2 regions of the Priestia sp. YIM B13491 genome follow, and region 1 is predicted to be linked to the other one. Evidence: predicted binding sites of a transcription regulator. Region 1 holds the regulator's gene; the other holds the start of a gene.
The links. The regulator LexA, encoded in region 1, represses DNA repair genes until DNA is damaged. The targets are predictions, from matches to a motif close to CGAACATATGTTCG.

Region 1 (12,381 bases):
AGTTTGAATTTCAATAAGCAAGTGAATAAGAACGTATCCTATGATTAGTAATAAAAACAGTGTATATGGATATTTATCCTGCTTCCTCACGAATAAACATATAAGGCCAATAATGGAAAGAATAGTAGTTGAAACGTAAATGATTCTTTCATAACTTTGAGCAGCACTAATTAATTTCTCTTTATTAAAAGGTACATCTTCTTGAGGAGTTAATGAAATGCTCCAAAATGTAGATGCATCCGTTCCTCCCCACATATTTAGGAATTTAATGTGAAAGAGATCTAAAAGCTGCTCTTTATCTGCTACCCGTTCTTTAATTACCTCTTTTTCTGCTTCAGCTCGTTTTTCTCCAATTGGCATACCCATAAAACGACTAGCATCCTCTGAAGAATAGGAACCGCTTGTTTCGTAATTAAAGCCAATGACGAATTTCCATAAAGGATCTCTGTTACTTAAAGGATATTTAGAAATGCCGCTAGCTACAAAAGAATAGTTGATCAGCGCATTTGCAATAAAAAAAGTAGCCAGTATGCCTACGAGGTTTTTTCCTATTCTCTTTCGACGAGCTTTTAACTCAGCAGCATTCTTCGTTTTAATGTAAGGTTGAAGAATTTGCAAGATGAAATAAATGAAAACAGCGACGATAATAATGGGTCCTAGAGGACGCATTAAATTTCCTAACGACAATAGAAGGCCAATATAAAGCCAGCTAAACTTGTTATGAGCAAATCTTTTTATAACAAGGTAAAAAGCTGCATAAAATAAAAAAGTAGCTAAATGCTGATTAGTTAACACTGAGCTATAGAGAATGTTCGGAATGTAGAACGCATATAGAAAAGCTGTCATTCTCCCAGCAAGTTCGTTAAATACTTTCGCGCCAATTAAATAAATAAAAATAACGGTTCCAGTGGAATAAAAAATATTTAACAATTTTAATATGAAAATATTATCTCCAAAACAGCGAATAATAACAGATTCATAGAATGAAAAGCCTAGCTGATATACCCATGTAGTAAAATAAACGCTTTGGTTAAATTCATAATTTCCTTTTGCGATATTACGCGCGGCATCTAACATGACAAGAAAGTCAGATTTTACAGGCGTTTGAACAGAAAGCATCCATGCTAGTCGAATACCTAAGGTCAAAACGATCAGTGAAATAAAAAAAACAGTTTTGTTCATGTATCTACTTGCAATAGCTATTAGAAAAATGACAAGGAAAGTGATAAAGATTCCTTCAATAATAAATGAATTACTTAAAGCCAAGCCCTTTAATTCCAATGAATTTGTCATCGCATTATAACTGCCCCATAGAGACCATGTAAGAATAATGACACATAAAAAGATCAGGCTTTTGGATAAAAATGAGTTAAGCATATTACCTCCTGCAAATTATTTCAAAGATAAGGTACAAAATTCCTACCCTATGATACCATATTTTATTATTTTGTATATATTTTTCTTATAGAGTATAATGTTAGATTGTTCTGAAATTACGACAGCGGCATAACGTTTGATAAAAGGGTAAGCCGAGTAGGAAAACGATTTTGTAATAGAAAAAGCTGTTTGCATCCATACGTATGCGAACAGCTTTTATGTTTTAAACCGACCTTTTAATAAATTCCATAGGGAACTCACTCCGAGACTAATGCTGATCAGAATTCCTGACAGAGCTACTATTAAAGCGATATATTCAAAGATAGAAAACTGCTTCATGCTATCCCAATTGATGTTTCCCTTTAGTTTGCTAATAACTAAATTCATTCCGTAAATACCGGAAAGAACCGTATAAATCGTTAAAATTAATAATAAGTAATTGTGACGTTTGGCTGCGATTTTCTCTTGATTTTGGTACAAAGTACCAAGGGTTTCTTTGACTTCTTGATAAAGAGAATTGATATGAAAGATTTTTTTAAAGAGCTCAGAAAACTCTTGACCTTCTGTGCGAGAGCTAATTTCTAAAAATAAATATTTACCTGAAAACACGGTAATAGAGCGGATTAGTCGTTCAATGCCCTCTGAATTTTTATGAAACGTGAGCTGCGAATATTCATAAGATAATTTTAGCAACACGATTTTATAGAAAAAATGTAAAAATAAATTATAGTAATGCTGGCCAAATAGATGATTCATCAAAAGCTGATCCGTTTTAGAGTCTGTCGATTTAGAAATACACGAAAACACATGGTCTGTTATGACGTAATAGGTTTCAGGAGCCCACCTTTCATACACGTGTTTAGTATTATACGTTTTAATATACTCATGATTGTGTGCAGAAATAAACGCTTTCCCGTCAGGCGTATAGCTATTTAGCTGCCCAGTACGAAATAAAGTTGTGGAATTAATTTCTTGCTCTTGATTTACCGTTACATAACTTAACACAAACATCCGTTCATCGATAAAATAAGGAAGGCTCCCAACGTGCTGTTCACGCGTGGCTTCTTTCTTGATGTGTTCGTTCAAAAATGGCGCAAGCTGTGAAAAAATATAATCTTGCACTTTGCTATAGCGATGATGTTCATAGGTAATGGTGGATCCATGCTCTTCAGCAAGCTTCGGTTCTAGTACACGAAAATGATTCATGAATTCTAAAATATCATCATAGGTGTAATGATTATGGCTCATCTCAGTGCGAATGGTCATGACGCCAATTTCAAAAGGACATAAAAAAACATCCACAGACAGCACGTTGCTAGACACGGTGGTGGAGGAAGTGTGTAACGTAATAGTATGGTCTATTTTTTTGGAAAATCGAAGCAACCCTTCTTTTTCGCACGAGTCAGGGAATAGAATGCATTCAATGTAAGGAAGAAAATATTGATCCAGGCTATCATGAGATACGTAATACTGTTCTCCGTAGTATTCTTTTTCTAAATGTTTTTTTTGAATGGAAAAAAATTCGAACAAATTTTCTTTTAGTGCATGAACAAGCTGCTCTTTATTTTTTCGGTCAAAGGAAAAAGGAAAAAGAAACATGTTCATTGCTTTGGTAGGTACAATGGTTTGAAATGGTTCTGTTTTCCTTGGTGTATTGGTCATAAACTACATCCTTCTTATGGTCGGTTGTATTTCCTTGTAAGAGTCGAGGAAATGCAGATAGAAAGTAAAAGGTGAAACAAGCTTTACAAAAACCGTTCTACCTGCCTGCGGTGATTCAACGTATCATTTATAATATGCCAATTTTTTTAGAAAACAAACGTAAAAAAACCAACTAACATCATGATTAGTTGGTTTTACATACAGTGTCTGATTAGTGAATCGTGCGATATACACCAGTTACTTTTCCTAAAATCGTTACGTGGCGAAGAATAATAGGCGCCATCGTTGAATTTTCAGGCTGTAAACGAACGAAATTTTCTTCTTTAAAGAAACGTTTTACCGTTGCTTCGTTGTCCTCGGTCATAGCGACCACAATATCTCCATTATTAGCTGTTTGCTGCTGACGTACGATTACCATATCGCCATCTAGAATACCTGCTTCAATCATACTTTCTCCCATAATTTCAAGCATAAATACATGATCATCTGGAGAAACGAATTTATCTGGAAGAGGGAAATATTCTTCCACATTTTCAACGGCTGTTATAGGAAGACCCGCTGTTACTTTACCGATAACAGGAACATTAATGACATTGCTTTTAGGGATGTTTACTTCATCTAGTTGAAGAACTTCGATTGCTCTTGGTTTTGTTGGATCTCTGCGAATTAACCCTTTGCTTTCTAAACGAGCTAAATGCCCGTGTACAGTGGAGCTAGAGGCTAATCCTACCGCTTCCCCAATCTCGCGAACAGAAGGCGGATAACCTTTTAATTTTACTTCGTGCTTAATAAAATCTAGTATGTCTTGTTGACGTTTTGATAGCTTCATATTTTTCACCTCGATTTTAGCTATTCTTTAGGTGAATTATACCACGTGATGTGTCAATATACAAACATAAGTTCGAAGAATTCCATTGACAGAAACAAATGTTCTCAATAAAATAAGAACATATATTCTGATAGGGGGATCATAATATGCAACAATTCTTACATTCTATGAAACATTACGCTATTTTTTTTGCAGCAATCGCTGCACTTACATATGTATTGACGCTGGTTTTAGGAGCGGATAAAGTAGATTTAGACAAATATTCAACGGTTACTATTACAAAAGGAGATACGCTTTGGGACTTGTCCAACAAGTATCATAATCACCATCATTTGACCACCAATGAATTTGTCAAATGGGTTGAAGACGTCAATGATTTAAACTCAGACACTGCCCAGTCTTTATCTCCTGGAGATAAATTATATATTCCTGTTTTAAAACAAGAGTTACATAATCAAGTGGCAATTGAACAGTAGTGTGTAACGGCCGTTCCTGAATATTGTTAGAAGCCGAAAAGGTCGTGATAAAAGTGGACGCCATTATTTATTGCCGTGTCAGTACGGATAAAAAAACCCAAGAAACATCTTTACAGCGCCAGCAAGAAGAATTAAAAAAACTTGCTGGTCTTCACCATCTAGACGTAAAAAAAGTCGTGATGGAAAAAGCAAGCGGATATGACGTAGACAGAGAGGGTATTTTGGATGTTCTTCATACAATGAAAGAAGAGAAGATCTCTGTGCTGCTTATTCAAGACGAAACACGATTAGGCAGAGGAAATGCCCGAATTGCGCTGCTTCATGCTTTTCATAAAGAAAATGCTACCATCTATACGATTAGTCATCAAGGTCAGCTTCAGCTTTCAGAATCTGATTCAATGGTGTTAGATATTATTAGCTTAGTGGAAGAGCATCAGCGGAAATTACATAATGCTAAAATTAGAAGAGGAATGAAAAGAGCCGTAGAAAACGGTTATCGTCCGCAGAAAAATTTAAAAAATCAAGGAGTTAACTCGGGAAGGGAAAAAAAAGAAGCGCCTATTGAAGAAATTGTCCGCCTTCGTCATAACGGCTTAACCTTTGCTGAAATTTCAGTTACGCTAAAAGGTTTTGGCTATAATATTTCAAAAGCGACGGTACATCGCCGCTATCAAGAGTACCAAGAGAGTGCTCAATCTCTTGATAAAACGAAAGAGATTTAGTAAGATGACTACATGTTGCCGAAGCGGTTCGGTAATTTTAATTATTGATTATAAGGAGATAGGTTTTATATGCTATCAAAAGATAAACTTGCTCGTATTAATGCTCTTTCAAAAAAGGCAAAGGCTGAAGGTCTGACAGAATCTGAAGCGAAAGAACAGCAAGAGCTACGTCAGGAATATTTAAAAGTTTTCCGACAATCTATGACAAATCACCTTCATACGATTAAAGTTGTAGACGAAGAAGGTAAAGATGTTACGCCTAAGAAGTTAAAAGAGAGTAAAAAGAAGCGTCTTCACTAAGACGTTCTAGTAAAACTAGAGGGAGTGTTCCCTCTAGTTTTTTGTATATTTTTAATAAGGGGCACAAAAACTGTAAAAGTGGAAATTTTTTTGGTTCAAGTATTGTACAAATAAGCAAATCATTAGTATGATAACATATGTACATAGTTTTGAAAGGAATGAAGAGTATGACACAACGTATTGAAGATCTTTCGATTGCAACAATTCGTACTTTATCAATCGATGCGATTGAAAAAGCAAATTCAGGTCACCCAGGTATGCCAATGGGAGCTGCTCCAATGGCATATACATTGTGGACAAAATTTATGAACATCAATCCAAAGAATCCAAACTGGTTCAACCGTGACCGCTTTGTATTATCAGCAGGACACGGATCGGCACTATTATACAGCTTGCTTCATTTAGCTGGATATGACTTATCAATTGAAGACCTTAAAAACTTCCGTCAATGGGGAAGTAAAACACCAGGTCATCCAGAGTTCGGTCATACAGCAGGTGTTGATGCAACAACTGGTCCACTAGGACAAGGTATTGCAATGGCTGTTGGTAAAGCAATGGCAGAACGTCATTTAGCTGAAACATACAACAAAGAAGGTTTAGAAATTGTAGACCACTTTACGTATGGTATTTGTGGTGACGGAGACTTAATGGAAGGTGTATCTGCTGAAGCAGCTTCATTAGCGGCACACTTAAAATTAGGACGTTTAGTTGTTTTATACGATTCAAATGATATTTCTTTAGACGGAGATTTAGATCGCTCGTTCTCTGAGAACGTAGAAGATCGTTTCAAAGCTTACGGATGGCAAGTAATCCGCGTTGAAGACGGCAATGACTTGACAGCGATTGCAAACGCAATTGAAGAAGCAAAAGGCGATTTAACACGCCCAACGCTAATTGAAGTAAAAACAACAATCGGATTTGGTTCTCCAAACCACGCGGGTACTTCTGGCGTGCACGGTTCTCCATTAGGTTCCGATGAAACAAAATTAACAAAAGAAGCTTATGCATGGACATTTGAAGAAGATTTCTATGTGCCAGAAGAAGTGTATGCTCACTTCAAAGCTACAATTGCTGAAGATGGCCAAAAGAAAGAAAACGAATGGAACGATGTATTTGCACAGTATAAAGAAAAATATCCTGAACTAGGTCGTCAATTTGAACTAGCAGTAGAAGGAAAGTTACCGGAAGGCTGGGAAGAAACGCTTCCAGCATACGAAACGGGTTCAAGCTTAGCTAGCCGTGCTTCTTCTGGAGAAGTATTAAACGCAGTAGCACAAGCTGTACCTCAATTCTTCGGCGGTTCAGCTGACTTAGCTGGCTCAAATAAAACAATGATTAAAGGTTCAGAAGACTTCACTGCAGCTGATTACAGCGGACGTAATATCTGGTTCGGTGTACGTGAATTTGCAATGGGAGCTGCATTAAACGGTATGGCTCTACACGGCGGTGTAAAAGTATTTGGAGGAACATTCTTTGTATTCTCTGATTATCTTCGCCCAGCAATTCGCTTAGCAGCTTTAATGAAGCTTCCTGTAACATATGTATTCACACATGATAGTATCGCAGTTGGAGAAGACGGCCCAACACATGAGCCAATTGAACAATTGCCATCACTTCGTGCAATGCCAGGTCTTTCAGTGGTTCGTCCTGCAGATGCAAATGAAACAGCTGCTGCATGGCGCTTAGCATTAGAGTCAACTGACCGCCCAACGGCGCTTGTATTGACTCGTCAAAACTTGCCAACGCTTGAAGGTACAAAAGAAAATGCATACGAAGGCGTGTCTAAAGGTGCGTACGTTGTATCTAAAGCTGGTAAAGACCAAGCGGATGCATTAATACTTGCAACAGGCTCTGAAGTAAGCCTAGCAGTAGAAGCACAAAAAGCATTAGCTGCAGAAGGCATTGACGTATCTGTAGTAAGTATGCCTGCATGGGATCGTTTCGAAGAGCAATCTGCTGAGTACAAAGAAAGTGTTATCCCTAAATCAGTGAAAAAACGTTTAGGTATTGAAATGGCTTCTACACTTGGCTGGGAACGCTATGTTGGAGACGAGGGACAAGTTCTTGGTATTAATCACTTCGGTGCATCTGCTCCTGGTGAAACAATCATGAAAGAATTTGGTTTTACAGTTGAAAATGTAGTAGCAAAAGTGAAAAGCTTGCTTAATGCATAATTCTTTTTCATAAGAAAGAGCAGACTCCTGTGGTCTGCTCTTTTTTTTCGACAAAAAAACAAAGGAATTTTTTCATCGATAGACAAGCATTGCGTACACCATTCGGTATAATGGTACAAAAAAGAACGAGCCGAAAGGGAGGATGAATCGTGAGAACGTATGAAGTATATTTAATGGAGGAAGAAGTTGCATCATCCTATTTTCGAAGAGAAAAGCTCATTTATCAGCTGCTGATTGAATATAGAATGAAACGTCACTTGCAGGAAACGCACTTACAAAAACAAGTTCATTACATTACTCGCCAACTGCCCATTTCATTTATTCAACGAGAATTGCTTCAGGCGTTTTCTCATTATCCTCATTTTTTTACTCATCAAGAGACGTTTGTGCTGGAATATCCTCATAAAAAAAGTCGAGCATCTATAAAATTAACGAATCGCTGTATAACAATTGAAGGAGATGGCAATGTTGATGCTGAGACAGCTTTTTTTGAAGTATTACGCAAGCTAGATCCTTGTTTTTTAGCAGTGAATTATGGAACGGATGAATACGGCTGGCTGAGGCCTGTGAAAACAAGAAAATTTGTGTAATTATTTAAGGAAATTGGAACGGAAATATTGTATAATAGCGTATGGTCTAGTACACTGTAAGTTAGACAACACGAAGGAGGAAGTAATACCATGGGAATGTATATTCTAGTTGGTGTTCTAGCATTAATTGTTGGGATAGCGCTAGGATTTTTCATTGCTCGTAAATATATGATGAGCTATCTGAAGAAAAATCCACCAATTAATGAACAAATGTTAAAAATGATGATGATGCAAATGGGCATGAAACCATCGCAGAAAAAAATTAACCAAATGATGAAAGCAATGAACGGCCAAATTAAATAATGGTTAATTGGACAGACACTCTCTATTCAGAAGGGTGTCTTTTGTTTTAAGATAGAGATAAGAAAATGGTTGTGGGGCTAGGGGGATACGATGAAAATTTTTCGAGAGTTATGGTGGTTTTTCAAACAGGAAAAAAAGTCTTACATAACGGGGGTAGCGCTGCTCATTATTGTCGCAGCATTAGAACTTCTCCCGCCTAAAATTATTGGTTTAACGGTAGATGGCATTAAAGAAGGGACGCTGAATGGAAAGCGCTTAATGCAGATGGTTGGCATTTTGCTAGGAGCTGCTGTTGTGGCCTATTTCACAAGATACATATGGCGTATTATGATATTTGGTTCATCTGTTAAACTAGCCAAGCAGCTGAGAAATACCCTCTACACTCATTTTACCAAGATGAATCAGGCCTTTTATCAAAGGCGGCGAATTGGGGATTTGATGGCCCATGCAACAAACGATATTCAAGCTATTCAACAAACTGCAGGTTCGGGCGTTTTGACACTCGTGGATTCCATTGTCACAGGAGGGCTTGTTCTATGCACAATGGCCCTCACAATCAGCTGGAAATTAACGCTTATTTGCCTTATTCCTATGCCGCTTATGGCCATTTTAACAAGTTACTATGGTACATTGCTTCATGCGCGGTTTCATCACGCACAAGCAGCATTTTCTACTTTAAATGATAAGGTTCAAGAAAGTATTAGCGGGATTAAAGTCATTAAGACGTTTGGGGAAGAAGCAGCTGATGTCGAAGAATTTCGCATCAAGTCTGCAGATGTTGTCCAAAAGAACATGAAAGTAGCCCGAATAGATGCATTGTTTGATCCGACCATTTCGATTATTGTAGCACTTTCTTTTTTACTTGCTCTTATTTTTGGCAGCAAGATGGTTATTAGTGAAGAGTTAACACTGGGGCAGCTTGTTACCTTTACAACTTATTTAGGCCTTCTTATTTGGCCGATGCTCGCGTTTGGCTGGCTATTTAACATTATGGAACGTGGAAGAGCATCATATGACAGGGTATTTTCTTTATTAAAAGAAGAAAATTCGATTGAAGAAGCAGCATATCCTAGTGTTGAAATGCCAACAGGAAATATTGAAGCTGTTATTCATAGGTTTTCGTATGGTAAAGAAGACGAATATACGTTAAACGAAATTTATTTTACACTTTCTCGCGGTCAAACGTTAGGTATTGTCGGAAAGACGGGTGCTGGGAAAACCACGCTTTTAAAGCTGCTGCTTCGTGAATTTGATGTAAGAGACGGAGCTGTTTTATGGGGAGGAAAAGATATTAAAGACTATGCTTTTGATTCATTGTACAAAAGCCTTGGATATGTTCCTCAAGATCACTTTTTGTTTTCAACAACAGTTGCTGATAATATCGCTTTTGGAAAAAGAGAAGCAAGCAAGCAAGAGATTGAAGAAGCGGCTAAAGTTGCCAATGTACATAGAGACATCCTTGATTTTACAGATGGCTATCAAACAATAGTAGGCGAAAAAGGCGTTTCGTTATCGGGTGGACAAAAACAGCGTATCTCGATTGCAAGAGCTCTTCTATTAGATCCTGAGCTTTTAATTTTAGACGACTCGCTATCAGCGGTAGATGGAAAAACGGAAGCGGGTATTTTACAAGCGCTGAAGCAGAAACGTCAAAATCGAACAACGATTATTACAGCGCATCGGCTGAGCTCGGTTACTCATGCAGACCTGATTCTTGTACTTGATAAAGGGAAAATTATTCAGCGAGGAACTCATGAGGAACTGCTTAGCGTGAGCGGCTGGTACCAGGATATGTACGATAGACAGCAGCTTGAGCGTGCGGTAGAAGAAGGAGAGACGAAAAATGAAAATTGAGCATTCTTCGGTACATAAACGTCTGTTTCGCTATACAATTCCGCATAAAAAATCATTTTTTTTAGCGTTCACACTATTATTAATTGCTACGGCTGCGGATTTATTAGGGCCCATTTTGATTAAAATTTTCATTGACGATTATTTAACTCCTAAGTATTTGCCTCTTCAGCCTCTTGTGTGGCTTGCAAGCAGTTATTTGCTTTTACAGCTTTTAAAAATTGTCGTTCAATACTTTCAGCTTCTGCAGTTCCAAAAAATTGCGCTTCAAATTATTCAGCAGATTCGAATTGACGTTTTTTCTCATGTTCATCGCCTGGCTCTTCGCTTTTTTGACAACACTCCCACAGGAAGCCTGGTATCTCGAATTACAAATGACACGGAAGCCATGAAAGAAATGTTTGTGGAAGTCATCGCGGTTTTTATTCAAAATGGGGTGTTTTTGGTCGGTATTTTTATAGCCATGTTTATGCTAGATGTGAAACTGGCTTTTTATTGTTTAGTTCTTCTCCCGTTCATTTGGGGACTTATGAAGCTTTATCAGCATTTCAGCGCTATTTACTACGGACAGCTTCGAGAGAAACTAAGCCAGTTAAATGCCAAGCTTCATGAGTCTTTGCAAGGCATGTCTATTATTCAGTTATTTCGTCAAGAAAAGCGGCTGCGCTCGGAGTTTGAAGAAATCAATGATGAACATTACAAAGCGGGGATGCGCAATATTAAGTTGGATGGTTTGCTGCTAAGGCCGGCAGTCGAAATTCTTTACATTTTAGCCGTTATTCTTGTGCTCAGTTATTTTGGTATTTCCGTAGCTGACAGTCCTGTTAAAATTGGTGTTCTTTACGCGTTTATCAACTATTTGGATCGTTTTTTTGAGCCTGTTAATGAAATGATGCAGCGTCTTTCTATGTATCAGCAAGCGATGGTATCAGCGTCTCGGGTATTTGACTTGATGGATGAAAAAGAAAAAAATCCAGTCATGACAGGAGAACAAAAGCAGGGGGTACAAAAAGGAACGGTAGAATTCAGAAACGTAACGTTTTCCTATGATGGTGTTCGAGATGTACTTTCTGATATATCGTTTACGGTAAATGAAGGAGAAACAGTAGCTTTAGTAGGCCATACGGGAAGCGGGAAAAGCTCCATCATTAATTTATTAATGCGTTTTTATGAGCAGCAAAAAGGAGACATTTTGATCGATAATAAACCGCTATCGTCTTTTTCAAATAAACAGCTTCGAGATGAGGTAGGGCTGGTGCTTCAAGATGCCTTTTTATTTGCAGATACCGTAAAACGAAATATTACGCTGCACGAAGACCATTTTTCTGATGAACAAGTAAAAGCAGCGGCGGAATTTGTGCAAGCTCATGCATTTATCGAAGCTCTTCCTAATAAGTATAATGAAGTGCTAGTCGAAAGAGGTTCCACTTTATCAAGCGGCCAGCGTCAGCTCTTAGCATTTGCAAGAACGGTCATCCGGAATCCTAAAATCCTTATTCTTGATGAAGCAACAGCACACATTGATACAGAAACAGAGGAAGCGATTCAAGAAGTGTTAAGAGATATGGGAAAAGGCCGTACAACAATTGCGATTGCCCATCGTTTATCCACTATTCAACACGCCGACTGTATTTTAGTACTGCATAAAGGAAAAATCGTCGAAAAAGGCACACATACTGAACTGCTAAACAAAGACGGTTTGTACTATAATATGTATCAGCTTCAGCACAGTGAAAAAGAGGAGAATTTCAGCAAAGAAACAGGAGTAAAAGAGACTTATACAGAATTGATAGAGTGAAGGCAAAAAAAAGAAACAACCTTCATGGAGAGGTTGTTTCTGTCGTTTGAGCAGGGAATTCATTGTAAACGTTTAATAAATGATCTAATTCTTGACTATGTTTAATAGCAGGTGGAGAGTTTAATCCACTTACTCGGACTATGCGGATGAGTTCTTCTCGTTTCTTTTCAATCGCTAATAGAATATCTTTTTTGGCCAATGCTATGTATCCCTTCTAACAAGTCGTTTACCTAATTATACAAGATAATGGTACTATTTGAAAGAAGTGAGATAAGACAATTTGGTTACAAAATGGTAAC
Region 2 (12,381 bases), on a different contig from region 1:
GTTGTAATACCAGAAATCCTAGTTGACTCATCGCTTACGAAACTAATCTTAATTTCATCGACGTGAGGAGTTTTCTTAACTTCGCGGCCTTTCGAAGAATAATCTTTAAATTTCTCTAATAAAAGATATTGATTTTTCTTCCATTCTTTTACTTTATATGGACCTGTTCCTATGTAGTCTTTGATCCCTTCATCAGATGCATTATCAACCACTTCTTTTGGTAAAATAGCTGCTGCGGGGATTGGATCAGCTAATAAAGAAAGCGTGTTAACATTTGGTGATGGTAAATGAAGTTCTACCGTATAATCACCGGTTTTGGTCATTTCAGCACCAGAGAAGTTTGTTTTTCCAAGGGATGATAGCTTAATCCAGCGGTTAATAGAAGCGACAACGTCATCTGCAGTCATTTCTTTACCATTATGGAATTTAACCCCTTTTCTTAATTGGAACGTGTATGTTTTTTTATCATCGCTAATATCTACTTTAGACGCTAAGTCAGGCTTAGGATTTCCTTTGTCGTCTAAAATCATTAGTCCTTCGTAGATACTGCGCGTTGCGTCTTTCACATCTGAGTCCCCAGTAATTTGAGCATCTAGCGTTGCTGGCTCACTTTGAGATGCGACGTTTAGCGTTCCGCCTTCTTTTCCTTCTTTTTCACTTGAAGTATTTTTACTTGCGTTACCACTGCATCCTGCTACTATGAGGACAATGGTTAAAAGAGAGATGAAAAGTAAATAAGTCCTTTTCACTAAAATCACTCCTATTTCCTTGTATAAAATTTTAATCCGACTATAATAAGAAGAATAGTAGGAATGTGAACAATTGTAGCACTACCTTCTACCTTTGGCAATTAGTATTTTTGACACACAGAGGCTATTATACCATTTTCTATTAAATAAATATGGTATATATGTATAATAGTTGAATAAAATAACCATTTATTTCTTATAGAGCAAGCGGTTGAGAACACTTTATCAGCGCATTACAAAAGAAAAAACATTTCAAGAAATGGTAATTTAACAAAAAAGGAGAAAACAACAGTGGGATTTTTAATTGGTATATCAGGAAGCATTATTGTGGATCAAGGAGGACGCTTTCCAGGCTATAAGCGAGCGTATGTGAATAACGACTATATCGAATCAACAGCGCTCAGCGGCGGAGTTCCTTTCATCTTGCCAGTGCTAAAAAACGAAGAAATGATTAAAGCGCAGGCAGAAAGTATAGACGGGTTGATTTTATCAGGTGGACAAGACGTTAATCCCCTTTTATACGGAGAAGAACCGACAACCAAAACGGGTTCACCTTTTTTAGCACGAGATCAGTCTGAACAGCTATTGTTAAAGCATGTGATCGATCAAGGAAAGCCCATGTTAGCGATTTGCCGCGGCTTACAAATTTTAAACGTTGCTTACGGCGGCACTCTTTATCAAGATATGTCAGACATTAAAGAGTCATTTATCAAACATGATCAATACAACAATACAAGCGACCCTTCTCATTCCATCATGATTAAAGACGGAACACGCCTGCATGACCTTTACGGTAATCAAGCTCTTATTAATTCATTTCACCATCAAGCTATTAAAGACGTAGCGCCAGGTTTTGAAGTTTCTGCATGGGCAAAAGATGGAGTTATTGAAGCCATTGAAAAACAAGGAGAGCAATTTGTAGTCGGCGTCCAGTGGCATCCAGAAATGATGGCAAAAGAACATACTTCAATGCTAAACTTGTTCAAACTGTTTATGGAGCATGTGCAGCAGTCGGCTGTAAAGAAAGTCAGCATTTGACGTTTTAATCCACTGCGTCACCAATACAAAAAGGCAGGCCATTATAACGGCCTGCCTTTTTGTATTGACTGAAGATACGTATAGGAATCTACACAAATTTTCATCTATTAATAAAGAAGAAAAACAGCGCAAGCATCTTTAGCTTTTACAATATTTCAATATACCCTTCTGTTCCATGTACGCGAATTCGCTGTCCGTCTTTTATCAGCCGAGTAGCATTCTCTACTCCAACAACCGCTGGCAATCCGTATTCACGTGCAATGACTGCCCCATGAGTCATCAGTCCGCCAACTTCCGTAACAAGCCCCTTTATCCCTACAAATAACGGGGTCCAGCTAGGGTCAGTAAAGGAAGTGACTAATATATCTCCCTCTGATAGATTCGCATTTTCCATGTTTAAAATGACGCGCGCGCGCCCTTCTATCACTCCTGCCGAAACCGGTAAACCTACAATTGCCTGGGACGGAAGATTTTCTCGTTTGTAGGCACCTGTAACAATTTCGCCATGAGACGTGATTACACGCGGAGGTGTTAGCTTTTTGTATAATCGGTATTCTTCTTTTCGTTTGGTGATGATTTGATCATTCACTTTATGTGTGCGCACGACTTCTTGAAGTTCTTCAAACGTCAGATAGTATATATCTTCTGTTTCAGAAATAACGCCCGCTTTTACAAGCTGCGTCGCTTCTTTCAAAAGAGCCTGTTTATAAACAAAATAACGGCTAATCATGCCGTATTTGGGATATTCACGATAACCGATAAAATTTCGGAGGAGATCAATTCTTTCTTTTGTTTTTTTTGCTTTTTGTTCACCATCCGGCAAATGCTTCAAGCGGTTTAACAGCTCTTGCTCTTTTTTCAAGGCTTCCTGCAGGCCTTTTTCAAATTTTTGTTGGCTGGCATTAGGTTTAAAGTTTTTAATATTACCAAGAATCACAGGGATAAGTGCAGCCGGTTTTTCGCTCCAGCGAGTTTTCGTAATATCGATTTCTCCGGGACATCGCATTCCGTATTTGCTGAGATACTCATAGATAGCGCCTTTGGTTTCCAGTCCACCTTCAAACTTAACCAGGTTCTCCAAAAAGTTATCATCTTTTACATACTGTAAATAATGGATGACTTCTGGATAAGGACGAATCACATCTGCGACATCCAATAGCGCCAGACCCATTTCTGAAGTAATATTGTTTGGCACAGATTGAGAAAGCGCGTCTGCTGCGTTTTTTTCATTTAGCCACGCCTCCATTTTTTCATTGATCCATGATGAAGCATCCATAGCGGCCATAAACACAGCTGTACTTTGTGGGTCAAATAAAATCTTCTTTAATGTCCCGATATCTTCTGAAATAAAATCGACTAATTCCAACCCTGATTTCGTCTGGATGGTTTGTTTTAGCTCTTCTATTGATGCTTGATTCTTCTTGATCAAGTCAGAAACGATTGTCGAGTCGTTTTCGATTTGTGCCTTAGGCTTCGTAGGCGGCACGCTTTTATTGCTTTTACCAGAACTTTGATCATTTGGTAAAGGTTTTATAAAGTCTCCTCGTTCTATTATGCTTGTAAGTGCGTCTTTCATGAGCGGATCATGCTGTCCCATGGCGCCTAACATCATTTTTCTGCTGTCAGGGGAAGCGAGCATATTCGTGACATCAACAAACAGCCTTCCACCGGCTGTACGCATCGGTGCATTAGTCGTTAACAGAAAAAAAGACAATCCCAGTGGTTTCATGGTATCGGTCATCATTTGCTGGTGTCCAACAGATACATAAACGCGATTTTCCTGATCATGCGCTTCAGGAATTGGATATAAAGTAGTAATTGGACGACTTTGGACAATATAAAATCTATCATCAGCCAAGCACCATTCAATATCTTGAGGACAATCAAAATAAGCTTCAAGCTGTCTTCCAACGCGTGCTAGATGTAAAATTTGAGGTTCAGTGAGCGCTTGCGTTTTTTGCAGGTCAGAAGGAACTTCCTTGGTTTCTGTTCCGCCTTCTTTTAATCCATAGATAGCTAACTTTTTAGCTGCTATTTTTTTATCGACGATTTCGCCTTCTTTTACTTTATAGCAATCGGCAGAGACTAAACCAGACACCAGCGCTTCTCCAAGTCCAAATCCCGCATCGATTGATAACAGCTTTCGGTTAGAAGTAATTGGGTCAGCGGTAAATAAAATACCTGAAGCCTGAGGAAAAACCATTCGTTGAACAATAACCGATACGTACACTTGACTATGGTCAAATCCATTTTTAATACGGTAGGTTACCGCGCGATTTGTAAACAGGGAAGCCCAGCATTTGCTAATGTGCTCAAGGATGGCTTCTTTGCCTCTGATGTTTAAATAGGTGTCATGCTGACCAGCAAAAGAAGCATGTGGCAAATCTTCAGCAGTCGCACTTGAACGAACGGCATAAGCATGCTCTTCCCCAAACTGAGAGAGAGAATGAATAACTGCTTTTACAACGTCAGAAGGAATTTTTATTTCCAGAATGATTTGGCGAATTTTTTCGCTGATTTCACCAATTTGATCTCGGTCATCAGCTTTTAGCATCGTCAGCTGGTTCAGTAACGCTTGAAATGTTTCATTTTGTTCAAGGGCTTTTTGATACCCGGCCGCTGTCACACAAAATCCTTCGGGTACTTGTATTCCTTGAATTTTTGATAACGCGCCTAAATTTAAGGCTTTTCCTCCAACAAGTGAAAGCTGTGTATCTTTTATTTCTTGAAAGCTAAGAACTAAAGAGTTCATTCAACATCTCTCCTAACCGGTAATGTTTTATTGATTTTACCAGCAGTAAATGAGAATAAACAGTCTATATCGACGTTTTTTTATGTGGTATAATTAAAGTAGGAAGAGAAATACCTACCTTTTTGTTTGCGTTTACATATTTAAAAGTTGTATAACTAACTTACTTGATTCGTATCCTTTTTAAAGCAGGTAAGTACACGTTTTAAAGATTTGTTGTTCTTCCTCATTTAGCACTTTCTTTTTAGAGGATAAAATTTCAGCAGCTCTCCTTATTTTAACCCTTCTTTCATTTGGTCACCTGAAGAGTCTAGCTCATTAGATGATTAACTCTCTTTTTTTGAACTATTCCGAAACCATAGTATTACGAATGTATCTCTTCGCTCGTTTTCGAGCAAGTGTATAAACAATCACCTGCAGCACAAGCGCCGTAAGACTTATCAGTACTACCTGTTCGACAGAATTAAAGGGCGAAAAATATTTCTCCCATTTAGAATCAGGAAGCCTTAATGCGTTATAAAAATATGAAGTGCTAAAAGAAATTATATTTCCTAAAATAAGTGATAAATCCGCTCTAATAAGCCCACTTAGATAAGACAGTGCTAGTGTAACTATGGCCATGATTATATAGCTTACCTTTGAATCATCCTCAAAATCTTTTCGCATAGATAAATAAACATATGGAATGCAGTAAATGGTAAAAATTATAAAAGGAAGTAGTCTTCTCATATAGTAATCTCTCCAATAGTTAGGATTCGACATAGTTCTCTATTATTATAAATTACCGAAGAGAATTTTTTCCAGTTTTTTGTACGCAGAGAGTGTAGAAATACTTATATGTATCATGATCGTTTGTAGAATCATTCCTTAGGGCAAAGTAAAAAAGCACGCTTATGAGTGCTTTTTTACAGCATATTTATTTAAACAGGACGTGTGTTTCAATCGAATATTTTTCATTTACTGGTAAATATTACTTCTTTATTTTTCTCCTAAAATGGCTACAGGGCTAAATACCTCGTAATGAATACGTTCGTTTGGTATATCCCATCTATGTAGTGCTTTAAGAATAGCTTCCATAAACGGAATCGATCCGCAGAAATAAAAGACAGCTTCTTTTGAAGGAACAACGGATTGTAACAATTCTAAATCAATATAACCCTCTTTATCAAAATCAGTACCAAGGTGATCCCCTTCATTAGGCGAACTATAACAGATGAAGGAGGTAACATTTTCGCTATTTCTATTTAGTTGAGCCACATGTTCTTTAAAAGCATGCGTTTTCCCATTAATACTTGCATGAAGAAAGGTAACCTTACGTGTAGGTTGTTTTTCTACAATGGTATTCAGCATACTAAGCAAAGGTGTAATACCTATACCTCCACTAATTAGCACAACGGGAAGTTCACTGTGATCAAGTACAAAATCTCCAGCGGGAGCTGAGAACTTAAGAATATCTCCTGTCTGAACTTGTTTATGTAAATAGTTTGACACGATTCCTGCTGGCGCACCGTCATGCGCATCTTCTCGTTTTACACTGATTCGATAATAATCCTTTCCAGGGGCTTCAGAAAGACTATAGTGGCGAATATGCGTGTATTTCTCTCCCGGAACATTTGCTGCTAATGTAAGGTATTGTCCTGCTTTATAAGAGGCAATTTCTTTCTCATTTTTAGCTTTTAAATAAAAAGACGTTACATTATCACTTTCTTCTACTTTCTTATCTATATAAAAGCTTTGATATCCTTCCCAACCTCCAGGTTGACTCTCTGTCTCTTCGTAGAGAGCTTCTTCTAGCTCAATAAAAGCATTGGCAATATATCCGTACGCTTTTCCCCATGCTTCAATAATCTCACCTGAAGCTGTATCTCCCAAAACATCCTTTACTGCTTGGAGTAACGTTTCACCAACGACTGGATATTGTTCTGCCTTTACCCCTATCGCACGATGCTTTTGTGAAATTCGTTCAATTACAGGTTTAATGGCTTCTAAGTTTGTAATATGTTCCCCAGCAGCATACACGGCATAGCCTAATGCTTCCTGTTGAATTCCTCTTTTTTGATTTGTTTGATTGAACATATTATACAAATCCGGCGCTTTTTCAAATAACAATTCATAAAATCTCTTTCCTATTTGTTTACTATGTTCTTTTAAAACTGGCACTGTTGATTGGACAATTTCAATCGTTTTAGAATCAAGCATATAACATCCACCTTTTAAGAATTTTTCATATGTATTAATCTTTTTCAATACTACAATTTAATATGGCTAAATTTGGATTATCCTATACGGGAATGAAAATACTAACTCTAGTTAACGTAATGAATAGGTTCTTTAAGAAACAAAAGAACAATCTCCCCTTTTTGTACATCATATTTTCTGTGGTTAAATAAACTAATAAAAATTTGTTGAATTAGAATTAAATTAGAAAGGTGAATGTCTCTATGACCAACACTTTAAGATATACCTCATTTATACATTATTGGCATGCTTTTGATCATTGTAGCCATATACTATTCAATTGTTAGCAGTATTCAACGATAAAAGAACGCAAAGGATATGAATGCCTTTGCGCCTTCGTATATCGGCAATACAGAAATCGATTCCTACCATCAGTCCCTTCCTTCCTCTACATTCTTTCTAAGTTTAATAGGTACTAAAAAAGAGGACAGTTAGGTATATACTAAACTACTATCTGTCCTCTTCTAGCCGTACTTTTATCAAAATCTTTTAACGAAGCAATAATTAAGCAACATCTTCTACAAACTCTTCTAGAGAATCATACATTTCTAAAGCTTCCCATTCGCCCATGCCATGTTCAGCTGTAAAAACTGGATAATCTTCATTCCCTATGTCGATAAAGAGCGGGTCACCGCCTATTTCTTCATCATAACCTATAACAAACCAGTTTTCTTGCCAATCTCCTTCTTGATTTCCTATAAGAGAATTGGCTTCTAAATCTTCTCTGTAGCCTAATTGTCCATCAAGAAACTCGCTTTTTAGGTAGATATAATAAGGAGTAGAAAGAATTTCTCCCACTTCATCTTCAAATTCTACTTTCACCGACGTACCTGGAAGTGCTTTGAGAATTTTATAGATTTTCTCTATATCAGGTTTTATCATTTACTTCTCCCCTTTAATGATCTGTATGATTTATCGTGGCTATTACCCATTCTTCTAAGCTGTCGGCTATTACTTCACGCTGTTCCCAATCGTGCCAAAAGGTGATAATTTGGCCAATTCTCCCTTCTTTATCAGGATCCAAGTCTATACAAATATCATCTCCTCCCCCATTCGTGGCAATCGAAATCCAACGTGGGTTCCACCAAAATTCTCTTTTTACTGGTCCAATAGGTTCAATTTCTGGAAAATCTTCAAATTCTCCTCCGTCTAAAAGTTCTTTTAATGTTTGCCACGTATACAGAATCTCCTCTAAAGGTAGTAGCGTATAATTATCGATAGCTGCTATATATTCATCACGCTGTCCATTATGTATCATTAACCAGTCTTTAAGGTTTTTGGGGAATGTTAGTCCCATCTTTTGTTCAACCTCTGCAATTTCTAATTCAGAAGCTGCTTCATTAAGCGTTCCTGCTGCTTCTGGTCGATTTATTTTTAACCACTGCTCAAACTCAGTCCAAACCTGCTTCATATTAGGAGCCTCCTTATATAACATCTTTAAATGAATCTATGAAAAATGATTAAATACTTTTTAAGCTTATACTAATTATGTATGGAAATCTTATGTAAATAAACTGTTTTATTATTTTCTACTACACGAAACGAACATCAATTAGCTCGCTTAACCTCATTTTTTCCGTTTGCTTACATCCTTCATCTATAAATACAAATAAACCTCCAAGGGAATCTACAAATTGAATAACTCCTGTTTCCGTTATACATTGCCCGTGCTTGTAATACGTAAGGTATACTTTTTTATGTGTATGGAGCGCTTCGATCAAGGTAAAATTAATTTGTTCCATTTGATCTTCTGTTAAAAAAGGTTGAGGTATTTCTGACTGCTTTTTTATAACTTCTTGTAATCCTCTGTATTGCTCTGGCATAGTTGCAAATGGTCGCCACTTTTTCATTCCTCTGTTTTGCATATCATCTTCCTCCTTTATGCTTTATGACCTCCTAAAAGGCCGTTTCGATAACGAGCTGTTGAATGCTTGAGATGGCTTGAAGCTCGCAAAACGCTATTCTTCCCATAACGCATCTGTATTTCATCAATTGTTTTAGCAAGTGCATGGGCTCTTTCCCGCTGGTCAATATCTTCAAATAAACTCATTTGCTCTTCTTCTTGAATACTGGTGTTCGATAAAGAACTTCCAATCGATCGAATGGGCATTCCGCTATCAAACGTGTGTAGTATGGTTAAACAATAAGGAAAGATATCTTGACTTAGGTTCGAAGCCCGCCCCATTTTCTTTTGTCTTGAGAAGCCGCCACCTGTTTGTTTGCTGTAGCCAATGGATAAATGAATAGTTTGTGCCACGACTTGATGCATACGTAAACGAAAGCACACATCATCTAACAGCTCTAATAGCAGCAATTCCACTTCTTTTCGATTTATATAGTCTCGAAACAGAATTTGACTCTTCCCGAATGATCGAGAGCTCGGAATATACACGTCAGAAATGCGGCTAAAATCAATTCCGTTTGCATGTTGGTGGATTTCTTCTCCCAAGACACCAAATTCTTTACGTAACATCTCTACAGAAGAAAGAGCGAGTTCTTTAATGGAGTGAATGCCCAAACGATTTAAGCGTCTTTCCGTAGCGGATGAGATTCCCCAGAAATCTTTCATTGGGTGAATCGACCATAATTTAAAAGGAATATCTTCGTATCGCCAATAAGCTACCCCTGTTGGGCTATTCTTGGCCTCATGATCTAAGCTCACCTTAGCCAGCAAGAGATTCGGACCGATTCCTGCGGTGGCTGTAAGCCGTGTTTTACGATAAATCTCGTTGATGATTTTACGGGCTAATTCTTCTGGTGTACGAGCGAATAAATGTAAAGAAGTTGTCGCATCAATAAACAACTCATCAACGCTATATGCATGGAAATCTTCAGGAGAGACATACTGTAACACTAAACTAGAAATATAGTTCGAGGCCTTGACATACCTTTCCATGGATGGGTTTACGACATGGATATCTTTCCTTCTAGGAATGTCGAAAAGACGGCTGCCTGTTTTGATCCCTTCTTTCTTTAATAAGGGTGTGGCAGCTAACACAACTGATCCCGACCTCTTTGTATCTCCTACAACTGCCAACTTTGTTTTTAATGGATCTAGCCTACGTATCACGCATGAAACAGAAGCAAAGAATGCTTTCATATCAATACAAATAATGACTCTGTTTGGTAGATATTCATAATCCATTGGAATAACTCCTCAAATAAAGAACGTTTGTTCTCTATTATATACGAACAAACGTTCTTTATTCAATAAAAACTCTAAATTTTTCCCGATTATTGTTACTATAATAAGAGAAAAGAGCATCACATATAAACGGGAAGAACGGAGGGGTGACCTATGAATAGAAAAATGCCTAATTATATTATCTTTTTATCATGGTTTTTGTTTTTAGTTCTTTTATGGATTATCTTCTCATTTTTTAAAGGTGAAAATGGACAGTGGTGGTCTATGTATCGTTTAAATATAAAAAAATATGGTCCTTGGGCTTTAGAGGTTTCTTACATAAAAATTAGTTTTGCTGCTTTTATCTCTTTATTAATAGCTTATATGATGAGTTTTGGCTTCAAAAAGAAAAGATAAAAAGACCTTAATTAATTTGTTAATAAGGTCTTTTCAGTATATATAAAATTTATGACATATTTTAAAAAAGAAAAAATGATCATTATTACTTATCCTCTGACTGCTTGAATGGAGTACCATAAGATAATCATTCAAAGGAAACAGAAACGTTTGTGATTCTAGACAGTGATTTTACATTAGAAAAGTACTTTGTCTAGAGATAAGCTGTTGATTGTCAAATTACTAGTTCAGGAGATAAAAGTAAGCGTTCTTTATAAGACTTAGAATGCTCCATTTCTTGAAGCAATAAATCAACTACTTTTTCCTTTCAGGTGTTTAGCTAATATTAAAAAGTTTTATAAGTTTCGTAGTACTATATTTCCAAACTTCCTTGCATATCATTCAATCAAATTAATTAAAAGGATAATATACGCGATTTGAAGATGATTTATAATTTTTTTAAAAAAATACCGTTATTAACTCACTTAACGTACGCATTTTGAATAAAAATCTGGATTTTTAATATTATTTTTATTTTAATAATGGATAATGAACGGAAAATTGATAATTTTTTAAATTTTATTAAAAAAGTTTATTTTTTATATTGAAATATGTAATTTGACTGTTTATAATACAAAAAAGATAAGTTATTTGTAATTTAAATTGTCTGAAAATTTAATTTTTTATGAAGAATATTTTTAATGGGGGTTTCACCGTGTCAAACAAAGTACCGTTTTCTTTTATAGTAATCATTGGTTTAATGTTATTTGCATTATTTTTTGGAGCTGGAAATTTAATATTCCCTGCCATGCTTGGTCAGTCAGCGGGAGCAAATATCTGGTCAGCAAATGCGGGTTTTTTAGTTACTGGAGTAGGCTTGCCTTTACTTGGTGTACTAGCTTTTGGGTTCTCTGGAAAAGAAGATTTACAATCATTAGCAAGTCGCGTACATCCTATCTTTGGTTTAGTATTTACAACTGTTCTTTATCTAGCCATTGGACCTTTATTTGCTATCCCACGAACAGGTAACGTCTCTTTTGAAATCGGGCTTAAACCTTTCATTTCTGAAGGCTCTAGTTCTATAGCTTTACTCGTGTTTACTATTATATTTTTCACTATTACATGCTTTTTTTCTCTCAATCCGGCGAAAATTGTCGATATTGTCGGAAAATTCTTAACACCAATTAAATTAACATTTATCGGAATTCTAGTTCTAGTAGCTTTTATTCATCCTATTGGAAAATTTCAAGCACCTACAGAAAAATATGTAACAAACTCTTTTTTCAATGGGTTCCAAGAAGGATACCTAACAATGGATACTCTTGCATCTTTCGTTTTCGGAATCATTATTATCAATGCAATTAAAGAAAAAGGCGCTAAAACAAAGAAGCAAATTATAACTGTTTGCCTAAAAGCTACAGGAATTGCTGCTATTATTCTTGCAACCATCTATTCTGCTCTTTCATACATGGGCGCTTCAAGTGTGGAAAAGCTTGGACATTTAGATAATGGTGGTACGGTGTTAGCGAAAGTTTCTGATTATTATTTTGGAGAATATGGAGGTTTACTATTAGGCTTAATGATCACAGTAGCTTGTCTGACAACTAGCGTAGGGCTTATTACTTCATGCTCTTCTTATTTCCATAAATTATTACCTTCTATTTCTTATAAGAAAATTGCGATTAGCTTATCCGTGTTTAGCGCAATCATCGCAAATGTTGGATTAAATCATTTAATTTCTTTTTCAGTACCTGTTTTAACAGTGCTCTATCCATTAGCAATTGTTCTAATCTTTTTGACTTTCCTTCATTCTTTATTTAAAGGATGTGCTGAGGTATACCAAGGTAGCCTATTCTTAACATTTATTGTAAGTCTGGTAGATGGATTAAATGATTTTGGCTTACACATCCCTGGTATTGACCAATTATTTACTTACTATCTTCCTCTTTATCATATTGGATTAGGTTGGATATTCCCTGCAATTATTGGAGGTCTTGCAGGTTATGGAGTTAACTTATTTAAAAATAAAGAGCAATTTACTTCTAAATCAACAAGGTTAAATAAATAATAATTTTACTTTAATTATC

Region 2: a site for LexA is predicted at 9,964-9,977, ahead of ACFX4E_RS27685 (Y-family DNA polymerase). Genes of this name have one in related genera too.

Annotation. Positions count from the first base shown of each region.
Region 1 is NZ_JBHZOR010000001.1:799,939-812,319, forward strand. It holds gene ACFX4E_RS04060 (ArnT family glycosyltransferase) at 1-1,377, opposite strand, end outside; gene ACFX4E_RS04065 (magnesium transporter CorA family protein) at 1,594-3,039, opposite strand; gene lexA (transcriptional repressor LexA) at 3,251-3,868, opposite strand; gene yneA (cell division suppressor protein YneA) at 4,015-4,344, shown strand; gene ACFX4E_RS04080 (YneB family resolvase-like protein) at 4,398-5,066, shown strand; gene ACFX4E_RS04085 (DUF896 domain-containing protein) at 5,136-5,366, shown strand; gene tkt (transketolase) at 5,534-7,540, shown strand; gene sirA (sporulation inhibitor of replication protein SirA) at 7,690-8,130, shown strand; gene ACFX4E_RS04100 (YneF family protein) at 8,221-8,433, shown strand; gene ACFX4E_RS04105 (ABC transporter transmembrane domain-containing protein) at 8,524-10,287, shown strand; gene ACFX4E_RS04110 (ABC transporter ATP-binding protein) at 10,277-12,082, shown strand; gene ACFX4E_RS04115 (aspartyl-phosphate phosphatase Spo0E family protein) at 12,105-12,281, opposite strand.
Region 2 is NZ_JBHZOR010000023.1:233-12,613, reverse strand. It holds gene ACFX4E_RS27720 (ABC transporter substrate-binding protein) at 1-749, opposite strand, end outside; gene ACFX4E_RS27715 (gamma-glutamyl-gamma-aminobutyrate hydrolase family protein) at 1,041-1,787, shown strand; gene ppsA (phosphoenolpyruvate synthase) at 1,933-4,539, opposite strand; gene hmpA (NO-inducible flavohemoprotein) at 5,515-6,735, opposite strand; gene ACFX4E_RS27700 (SMI1/KNR4 family protein) at 7,279-7,656, opposite strand; gene ACFX4E_RS27695 (SMI1/KNR4 family protein) at 7,670-8,185, opposite strand; gene ACFX4E_RS27690 (YolD-like family protein) at 8,307-8,639, opposite strand; gene ACFX4E_RS27685 (Y-family DNA polymerase) at 8,654-9,919, opposite strand; gene ACFX4E_RS27680 (hypothetical protein) at 10,073-10,315, shown strand; gene brnQ (branched-chain amino acid transport system II carrier protein) at 11,010-12,362, shown strand.